3 regions of the Limibacillus sp. MBR-115 genome follow, and region 3 is predicted to be linked to each of the others. Evidence: predicted binding sites of a transcription regulator. Region 3 holds the regulator's gene; each other region holds the start of a gene.
What was found. Region 3 encodes LexA, which represses DNA repair genes until DNA is damaged. Its sites were predicted from a motif close to ATGTTCTANTTTGGTTC; they were not measured.
Positions count from the first base shown of each region.

Region 1: uvrA (excinuclease ABC subunit UvrA) is a predicted target of LexA. The motif match lies at 1,413-1,429, and genes of this name have one in related genera.
Region 2: ABIE63_RS00520 (ImuA family protein) is a predicted target of LexA. The motif match lies at 1,958-1,974, and genes of this name have one in related genera.

Region 1 covers NZ_JBEPTJ010000005.1:234,667-237,943, forward strand. The annotation lists gene uvrA (excinuclease ABC subunit UvrA) at 1-1,329, opposite strand, end outside; gene ssb (single-stranded DNA-binding protein) at 1,546-2,022, shown strand; gene ABIE63_RS12385 (GNAT family N-acetyltransferase) at 2,038-2,487, shown strand; gene gyrA (DNA gyrase subunit A) at 2,675-3,277, shown strand, end outside.
Region 2 covers NZ_JBEPTJ010000001.1:112,708-115,984, forward strand. The annotation lists gene ABIE63_RS00515 (DNA polymerase Y family protein) at 1-1,238, opposite strand, end outside; gene ABIE63_RS00520 (ImuA family protein) at 1,141-1,902, opposite strand; gene ABIE63_RS00525 (PaaI family thioesterase) at 2,059-2,490, shown strand; gene ABIE63_RS00530 (AsmA-like C-terminal domain-containing protein) at 2,493-3,277, opposite strand, start outside.
Region 3 covers NZ_JBEPTJ010000009.1:36,750-40,026, forward strand. The annotation lists gene glp (gephyrin-like molybdotransferase Glp) at 1-1,041, shown strand, start outside; gene lexA (transcriptional repressor LexA) at 1,170-1,865, shown strand; gene ABIE63_RS15715 (ComEC/Rec2 family competence protein) at 1,907-3,277, opposite strand, start outside.

The DNA of each region.
Region 1 (3,277 bases), on a different contig from region 3:
CTCCGCAACGGCCAGTTCGGCACATTCACCGATGTGGCGATCGCCGATCTTCACGGAAAGAGCTTCTGGTTTCAGTCGGTAACCGCTGCATGTTTCGCAGGCACGATTGGATTGATACTTCGCCAGGTCCTCGCGCACCCAGTCGCTATCGGTCTCTCGCCACCGGCGCTCCATGTTGGGAATAATTCCCTCAAATGGCTTGTTTGTCTCATAGGTGCGCAGCCCATCGTCGTAACGTAGCGTGACTGGATTTCCGCCGGATCCATAGAGGAGGGCGTGCTGTACCGCTTCCGGAAGGTCCTCCCAATTTGTGGTGACTGAAACCTTGTAGTGCTTGGCGAGGCTATCGAGCGTTTGCTTGTAATAGGGAGAGGTGGAGTTCGCCCAGGGCGCGATGGCTCCCTGTCGCAACGAACGATTACCCTCGGGCACCACCATGGAGGGATCGAAGTAGAGCGTGGACCCCAAACCGTCACATGCGGGACAAGCGCCAAAGGGATTGTTAAAGGAAAAGAGGCGGGGCTCAATCTCGTCGATCGTGAAGCCGGAAACCGGGCAGGCAAATTTTGCGGAGTAGGTCACCCTTTCGCCTGAATCCGCATCCTCGGTGAAAGCCAAACCGTCGGCCAGAGTAAGAGCGGTCTCAAAGGAATCCGCCAGTCTGCTTTCTAAACCGTCGCGAACCACCAAGCGATCCACGACGACCTCGATATCGTGCTTGCGCTTCTTATCCAGTTCCGGCGCGTTTTCGATATCGTGGATTTCGCCGTCGATCTTCACACGTTGAAATCCGCGCTTGCGGAGATCCAGAAGTTCCTTGCGATACTCCCCTTTCCGGCCTCGCACGATGGGTGCAAGTAGGTACAAACGGGTTCCTTCCTTCAAGGCCATCACACGGTCAACCATCTGGCTGACTGTTTGGCTTTCAATCGGCAAGCCGGTCGCCGGTGAATAAGGAATGCCAACCCGTGCGTAGAGTAAGCGCAGATAGTCATAAATTTCCGTCACGGTACCCACTGTAGAGCGCGGGTTTTTCGACGTTGTTTTCTGCTCGATCGATATCGCGGGAGAAAGGCCCTCGATAGAATCGACGTCCGGCTTTTGCATAAGTTCCAAAAACTGCCGAGCGTAGGCTGACAAGGATTCTACATAGCGTCTTTGGCCCTCTGCGTAGATCGTGTCAAAAGCCAGGGACGATTTGCCTGATCCCGACAGACCGGTGATGACCACGAGTTTCTCGCGCGGTAAATCAACATTGACGGATTTAAGATTATGTTCGCGGGCCCCTCGCACGGCGATGACGGGGGCAGACGTTGGCTTTTCGCTCAAGGCACCTGGTTCCGATTGCTATAAGGTATGGGTTCGTTGTTAGAGGCAATATGGCGCAAGCAGCGAGGCATTGCCACTCCTGGATGTTCACTTTATTTTCTCGTTGCGCCTTCACGGGTGACAGGGCCCACTTCTCCGGTCTAGAGTGCGCTCTCGGCGAGCCTTTATAGGGCTCGTATTTCTAAGCAATGTGTTTCAAGGGGAGTGCCGTACGTCATGGCCGGAAGCGTCAACAAAGTAATTTTAATCGGGAATCTCGGCCGAGACCCGGAGATCCGTACCACGAACGACGGCACCAAGGTTGCAAACTTCACTCTCGCAACCAACGAAACCTGGCGTGACCGACAGAGCGGAGAACGCCGAGAACGCACAGAATGGCATCGCATCGTGGTCTTCAATGACCGATTGGTGGATGTCATTGAGAAGTACCTCAAGAAGGGCGCGAAGGTTTACTTGGAAGGTCAGTTGCAAACACGTAAATGGACCGGCCAGGATGGTAAGGAAAATTATACGACGGAGATCGTGCTCCAACGGTATCGTGGTGAACTGACGATGCTCGACGGACGCGGCGAGGGCGGCGGTGGCGGAAGCTATAGCGGTGATGATTATGGCAGCGGCTCGTCGGGTGGGGGGTCGTCATCTGCGTCCGGCGGTTCGTCCGGCGGGGACCTTGATGACGAGATTCCATTCTAGAGAATTGCTCGGATCATGTGCTCGCTGCTCTGGCGTGAATTTGCCGAGCTTGAAAAGGAAGAGCTCTACGCACTTTTAAAGCTGCGTGCCGATGTATTCATTTTAGAACAGCGTTCCTTTTTTCAGGATATAGATGGCCAGGATCAGGCTGGGCTTCATCTGCTGTTATTGGATCGGGAAGAGCGCATTATCGGTACGCTGCGCTTGTTGCCCGGCGCACAAGGGCGGTCGGTCACAATTGGCCGGGTCGTTTTAGCCCCGAGCGCACGCGGTCGAGGGTACGGTCGGCGGATGCTGGTTGCGGCCCTTGAGGAGATAGCCCGCCGGTGGGGACGTTCTTCCGTGCACTTGTCCGCGCAGTCGGCGCAGGAAAAATTCTATGCGGGTTTTGGGTTTTCCAGGGTCTCCGATCCCTATGACGATGCCGGAATCGAGCACATCGATATGCGGCTGGATCGCAGTTAGACACGCTTGAAGCGCGTGGGAAAAAACACCTTGCTCCGGATCGCCTTCTGGCGTTGTTGCAGTGCAATGACTCTGCTATATTTTCAGGCGATTTTAAGGAGCGCCTCCTGGGGCCGATTCGGATGCCGTTCCTACCTCCCCGAGGGCCCGCGATTGAGCCTCTAGAACCAGACCGGAAACCAGACCTTTGAGCGACCAGATACCGCAGCGTCCTGCATTCGACATCACGCCCGTCACTATCGAAGACGAGATGAAGCGCTCCTATCTCGATTACGCGATGAGCGTGATTGTAGCGCGCGCCTTGCCCGATGTTCGAGACGGCCTGAAACCTGTTCACCGCCGCATTCTCTATGTGATGAAGGAAGGTGGTTTCGACTGGAACCGTCCCTATCGTAAGTCGGCCCGCATCGTCGGTGATGTGATGGGTAAGTATCACCCACATGGCGATTCTGCGATTTACGACGCAATGGTGCGTATGGCCCAGCCATGGTCAATGCGACAGCTCCTGGTTGACGGACAGGGTAACTTTGGCTCCGTGGACGGCGATCGCCCGGCGGCGATGCGTTACACCGAGGCTAAGCTACAGCGCGTTGCCTCGGAGGCGCTGCTGGAGGACATGGACAAGGAAACGGTGGACTTTGCGCCAAACTACGATGAGTCCACGAGCGAGCCGACGGTTCTACCGGCACGGTTTCCCAATCTTTTGGTCAACGGCGCCGGTGGCATTGCAGTCGGCATGGCGACAAATATTCCTCCCCATAATCTTGGGGAGGTAATTGACGGCTGTTTT
Region 2 (3,277 bases), on a different contig from region 3:
TTCTCCGTGGGCTCTCTCTTAACCTGGGCCGCTTCAGGCCAATGAGACGGTCGTTGCTCCAGACTGTAGACGCGCCCTGTGCCAAGGCGGTTCAGAAGGCGGTCAAGCAGCCCGCCAGTCTCACCCCGGTCCGCTTTCCTTCTGTCCGCCAGGGTCATCTGCTCGGCGCTCAGGGGCTCCGTCACCCCCGCTGCGAGGGTCATGACCTCGACCCCATAACCCGGATCGAAAGACTCTTGCCGGTCCGCCAGCAAACGGCCGAGATGCTCTGGATCACGGTTCGCCTTGCTAACGCCGATTTGGATCTCCTGCCGACTGGCATCGACCCTGTGCAGAACTAGAAGCAAACGGCGCGCGCCCTGGTCCGCTTGCTGCAAGGTTCTGCAGAGTTCCTGGAGCAGCTTCTCCACCGCTGCGGCGAGATCGTCCACGGCGGCGACCGGCTCCGAAAACCCGAGCCGGGCCTCGAAGCGCAGCGGCGCGCGGCGTGGCGACAAAGGCTCAGCCATCGCCCCCAAAGCTTGCCGCAGGCGTCGCTGCACGGCTCCCCCCAGACGCGGCGCCAGCCCGGCGGGCGGCAGCTCGTAAAGCTGACCGATCTGCAACAGGCCGAACCGCCCCAACAATTCCACCTCCGCCTCCTGCAGTCGTAAGGCTGCAATCGGCAGAGACGCCAAGGCGGCGCGCTGCCCGTCCGCCGGGACAATCCGCAACGGCTCTCCTGCGGCAGTCGCAAAGCGTGCCACGGCCCAGGCTGCTCCCGGCGTATCGGCAAGCCCCAATCGGACCGTCAGACCCCAACCCTCCAGGCGATGCAAGAGGTCCCGGCCCATCATGGCTTCACCACCGAACAGATGCGCGCAACCGCTGATGTCGAGCCAACAAGCCGCCGAGCCCGCGGCCCCCTCATTACTTTCATCCAGAGCGACCCAGGGACTGTAGCGCTCCAACCAATCCGCCAGCTTCTCCAGGCGACGTTTCTCGGCACCCCGATCATGCGCGAGCGTAACAAGACCAGGTAGCAGCGCCCGCGCTTGGGTCAAAGGCAGGCCCGGCGTCAGACCCTGAGCCTCGGCTCGTCTATCCACTGCCGATAGGCGCAGTAGCCCGCGCTCGTTCTCGGTTAGGGCAAAGGGGGCCTCAGGAAGCCTGTGTTGCCCTTCCCAGTTCCGCGCCGGAGACAGGTGGTAGCGCTCCGTCGCGAAGCGGGGCAGCCATAGAGAAAGCACACGTTTCATCGTTCCACTCCATGAGGCAGTCCCCCCGGCGCCCACCCCGGCAATGCAGCAACTCGACCTGCCAGCGCGGCCGTCCCAACAAACGATTATCGGTGCGGCTGGATTGCCCCGCAGCACCAGCGGTGCTGGGCGCAGGCGCCAAGCGCCAATGGCTGAAAGCACCGCTGCCCTTTTGCTCGGGCGGCGGCGTGAAAGACCGCAGCAGCAAAAAACAAGGGATACCGCTTGCTTCCGCCGCCAACTGCAAGCGACGGGCGGCAATGCGCCCCAACTTGCCAATCTCGCCTAACACCAAGGCCGGGCTGCTATCCGTCAAAGCTTCCTCAAGGCACCAGAAGACCTCGGCATCTCCAGCAGCGCGAACAACCAGAAGGTCGGTTGGCTTCACACCGAAGGGCAGCAAACCGGCGCCATAGAGGTCGTCATGTCGCGTGACCCAAAAGAGCGGTCCTTGCCGATTGCTTTCTTGCAGGAACAATCGCACCAAAGAGGTTGCAAAAGCGCTCGCGACACCGTCATCCCATTCCCGCCTGCAAGGCTCGAAGAGATGCAGGGCCGCAAGCGGCAACCCCCTTTCCGGTAGCAGTCGATCCAAAGCTTTCAGACCAAACTTCAGGCGCTTGCTGGAAGAGCATCCTCCCCCTTCAAGGTGAAGAATTTTCATTCTAAGCTCTTGTATTTTCTTATTTTCCTTTGAAGCTCTTATCATTTCCACACCAATGTTCTTGTTATGTTCTTTTTAGGGTAGAACGCTGCGGCGGTCAAGAAGGCCTGCGGCTTATGGACAGGGCCAATCCAATTGGGCAGTCTCTGGGAGATCATGAGCAATGCACAGCAAACACCCTCAGCCATAGCAGACCCGAACCGGGTGCGCGGTGGCTTCGCCGATTTGACCGATTATCACCTGACCGCCTGGCGGCAGGATGAAGCGGAAGTCTCGCTCTTGGTCAGACACCAGCATCTGAACCGCAGTGGCGTCATGCACGGCGGCATGCTGACCACCCTGATCGACACGGCCTGCGGGTACAGCGGATGCTACCGTGATGAACCGGAACAGTCGTTGCGCGCATTTACCCTCTCGCTCACCTGCCAGTTCATCAGCACCGCAGAAGCGGGCGCCAAGTTGACGGCCCGCGCCGTTCGCAAGGGAGGAGGCCGATCAATCTTCTACGCAAGCTGCGAGGTCACCGACGCGCTGGGTCGTCTGATCGGTCAAGGCGAGGGTGTCTTCAAGTACATCACCCGCCCTTAGCCTTACCGATCCACCTCTTCGGGAATTGCCCTGGGACGATCCGTGTCGCTGTTGCCGTTTCCCACATCGAAAAGACCACGCAGAAAGCCGGGCGCCAAGGCCGCCAGCGGATTGACGGCAACCACTGGGTCATCCAGCGGACCGGTCATCGTGTAGGTAACGGCAAAAACGCCCTCGCCTTCTCCGCCAGTCAGGATATCTCCCAACAAGGGAATTGCGCCCAGCACCTGATTGACCGCGTATGCGGGCACAACGGTGCCGCGCAGGTCGGCGAGGTTTTGATCGATATCGACACTGCCCTGCGCCGTCAGCCCCAACGCCGAACCGTAAATACGCAGCAGATCACTGGATATACGCCCTTCGACGGCCTCGAAATCGCCCTTAGCCCTCTTGAACTCAATCCCCTCGCCGCTAAGGACATTGACGATCCCCGTCAGCGAAGCGACCGTCAGCAATTTTGCCAACACCGGCGCATCGATTAGCTTGAAATCCTTGATCTCAATATTGCCCCGTAGCGGATTGGTGCGTGCAATCCCTTCCCGTGAGCCATTGATCCGCAACAGCCCCCCATCCATTGTGTCGAAAAAATCCAGGCTCCGAAACAATCCGCCAGCGTCGGCGGCGGCCATCTCGAGCACCTGCCGCCCGTCCGTTGCAGGCGCATAGGAAACCTCCACCTCGGGGGAGCGCTCCTGCCCGTCCACGACAGAACTGCGAAGCTGCTTGGGAATCCGGCCACGCAGGAGGAAACGGCGCCAGCCTTCCTTCACGCGCTCCAATTCAAGAT
Region 3 (3,277 bases):
GCAGTGCACGCAAGCGATGTGCTTCACGTGCCGACAACATTGAAGGTTACAATGGAGATTCCGGCCGGGAGCCTGCCACCGCAAGCGTTGGCTGCCGGCGAAGCGGCGCGTATCTTTACCGGCGCTCCCCTCCCGCCAGGCGCCGATAGCGTGGTCATCCAGGAGGACACTGAAGCAGCGGAAGACGAAGTCACGATCCTGGAGACCGCAAAACGCGGCGCCTATGTAAGGCGCGCCGGATTAGACTTTCGGGAGGGCGAGGTCAAGCTCAGGGCCGGCACGCGCCTTGGTGCCCGTGAAATCGGTCTTGCCGCCGCCATGAATAGGCCATGGCTGCCGCTTCGCAGACGCCCACGGATCGCGCTTCTGGCAACGGGCGATGAAGTCGTGATGCCAGGTGATCCTATTCGAGGAAATCAGATTGTCAGCTCCAACGTCCTGGCGCTCGCAGCCTTGATTGAGCAGGCTGGCGGCGTCGCAGTCAATTTGGGTATCGCGGCGGACCGGGAAGACGCTCTGGATAATTTACGTGACCGCGCGCGCGGCTGTGATCTTTTGATTACGACAGGCGGGGCTTCCGTCGGCAAACATGATCTCGTTCAGTCGGCCCTGCAGCGGTCCGATCTATCGCTTGATTTCTGGAAGATAGCGATGCGTCCCGGCAAGCCGCTGATGTTTGGCAGATGGCCTGAATTACCCGTACTGGGCTTGCCCGGCAACCCGGTTTCCAGCCTCGTATGCGGATATCTTTTCTTGCTGCCGATTATGGCCAAGCTCTTGGGCGCTCCCGATATCGCCCTGAGCGAGGAAACGGGATTGCTCGAGCACGGTTTGAAAGAGAATGACCGACGCCAGGATTACCTGCGCGCTCTTTTTGTCGAACCTGACGGAAATGGCCCCAAGCTCAAAGTTTTTGAACGGCAGGACAGTTCGATGCTGGCTACGCTACAACACGCGGATGCCTTGATCATACGCCGCCCGCAAGCCAGAGCGGCCAAGGCCGGTGAGACCTGCTCCTTCCTTCGCCTGCCCCGGCCATAATGCGCGCGCATCCTTTGGCTCACGACTGGCAACAGTCATAAAAATGCTTGACCGGCGCAATGGAACTAAACTAGAACATTTATAACGTTTCTATTTTGTTCTTGTCTTGCCTGAACGGGGAATGCGCGATGTTGACGCGGAAACAACGGGAACTACTACTCTACATTCACGGTCATCTATCCGAGAATGGTGTTTCCCCCTCCTTCGATGAAATGAAGGACGCGCTGGGTCTCAAATCCAAGTCTGGCATTCACCGTTTGATCAGCGGATTGGAGGAACGTGGCTTTATTCGGCGGTTAGCCCATAGGGCCCGCGCAATTGAAGTACTGCGTTTGCCAGAAGACCATGATCAGTCACATGACCTTGGCCATGATACAAATGTCATCCATGGTGTGTTCGGACGCGTACAACGCCTGCCCTCACTGGCGGGCGACGGCAGCAATCGCCAACTACCATTGTACGGCCGGATCGCGGCAGGTACACCGATCGAAGCGTTGCGCGATACCAGCAACTTCGTCGATGTCCCAGCAACCATGTTGGGCAATCGCGCGGAATACTATGCGCTGGAGGTTGAAGGCGATTCGATGATCGAGGCAGGTATCTTCGACGGCGATACGGTGATCATCGAAAGGTGTGAAACGGCAGAGAACGGCGCGATCGTCGTAGCCTTGGTCGATGATGGCGAGGTCACCTTGAAACGGATCAGAAGGCGCGGCCAGTCAATCGCATTGGAACCAGCCAACAAGAGTTATGAAACCCGAATCTTCCCGCCCGACCGCGTTCAAGTTCAAGGCAAACTCGTGGGGCTGTTAAGGCGCTATTGAGTGGTGTACTGCAGCTAGCATCACGATCCAGCACACTCACTCTAATCCGGACCACCGCTCCAAGGACGCAGTCCGCGCAGGCTTTCGACGGTTCGATATGTGACTGATGCGCGCTGGGCATCCAACCAAAAGGCGTGCGTCCCGTTCCTCCAGAAATCAAAGCGGTCGAAAAGCCGGTCGCGGGGGATATCGTCGCAGTGTGCGCTACGAACCGGTTCCAGGCTTATGACCAGAGCCGCGCGCCGGCAGTCCTCCTCCAATCCACGCCCGTCAAAAGAAATTGCGACCGGCCATCCATCCTTGCGATAGAGACACCCCAATCCATCGCAGCTCAGCCAATCGTTACGATCACCCTTTTCATCCCAGGCGAAAACGGATTGGCTGCCAAGCGCCTCCATCCAGATTTGCCGCTCGAAAGTTTGGCGTCTGAGAGTGGAGAAGCCGTAGTGACCATTCGGGTCGCGCAGGGCAACCAGATCGGCGGACTCGTCAATGATGATGTCAGGGAGAGTGCGAGACAGCGGCGCGACAAGACTCAAAAGGATGATTGGTAGTGCGATGTAGCGCCACGGCCTGCGCCAGATACACAACCAAAGCCCAGCCACGGCGATCACGACCAAAGGCAGGGTCGGCAAACTGGGTATCTTCACGACGGCGCCTGGCAAGCTGGCAACATAGTGAGCGACTGTAAGCAATAGCTCCAAGAGGATAGCCATCAGCTTCAGTATCCAAGCGTCTGCAGTGAACGGCGCCAGTAATAGAGCACACAGCACCAGTGGCATTATGCCAAATGCCATCAACGGCACAGCGATTAGGTTGGCAAGAAGACCGTACACAGCGAAGCGACCAAAATGGTGTAATGCGAAGGGGGTTGTCGCCACTATCGCCACAACCGATGTAATGCTGAGGACCGCAAGATAACGGATGGGCACCCCGAGTGCTGACAACCCCGGCTGCCTGGCCGCCCTCACCTGACGACCCTCCGGCTTTTCGAATACAGCGATTAGCGCTACCACAGCGGCAAAAGAAAGCTGAAATGACGCCGAAACCAGACTCTCGGGTCGCAAAAAAAGTACCACTAACGCGGCAGCGCCAACCAGTCTCAATGAAATTGGTGATCGGTCAATAAGCACTGCAACAAGCGCCAGCAGAACCATGATGAATGCTCGTTCCGCAGGGATTGAAGACCCGACAAGTAGGAGATAAGAGAAAGCCACCGGTGCTGCGGCAACCGCAGCGATCTTTTTGATCGGTGCTCTAAGGGCAAAGAACGGCAAAAGCGCGAACAACGCGCGAAGACCCCCAAACACCAAACCCGCGATCAACCCTAGGTGCAGACCGGAAATTGCCAGAAGATGCGCAAGCCCCGCATCGCGCATGGCTTGCGTGCTTTCCGGCGAAATAGCCCCCCG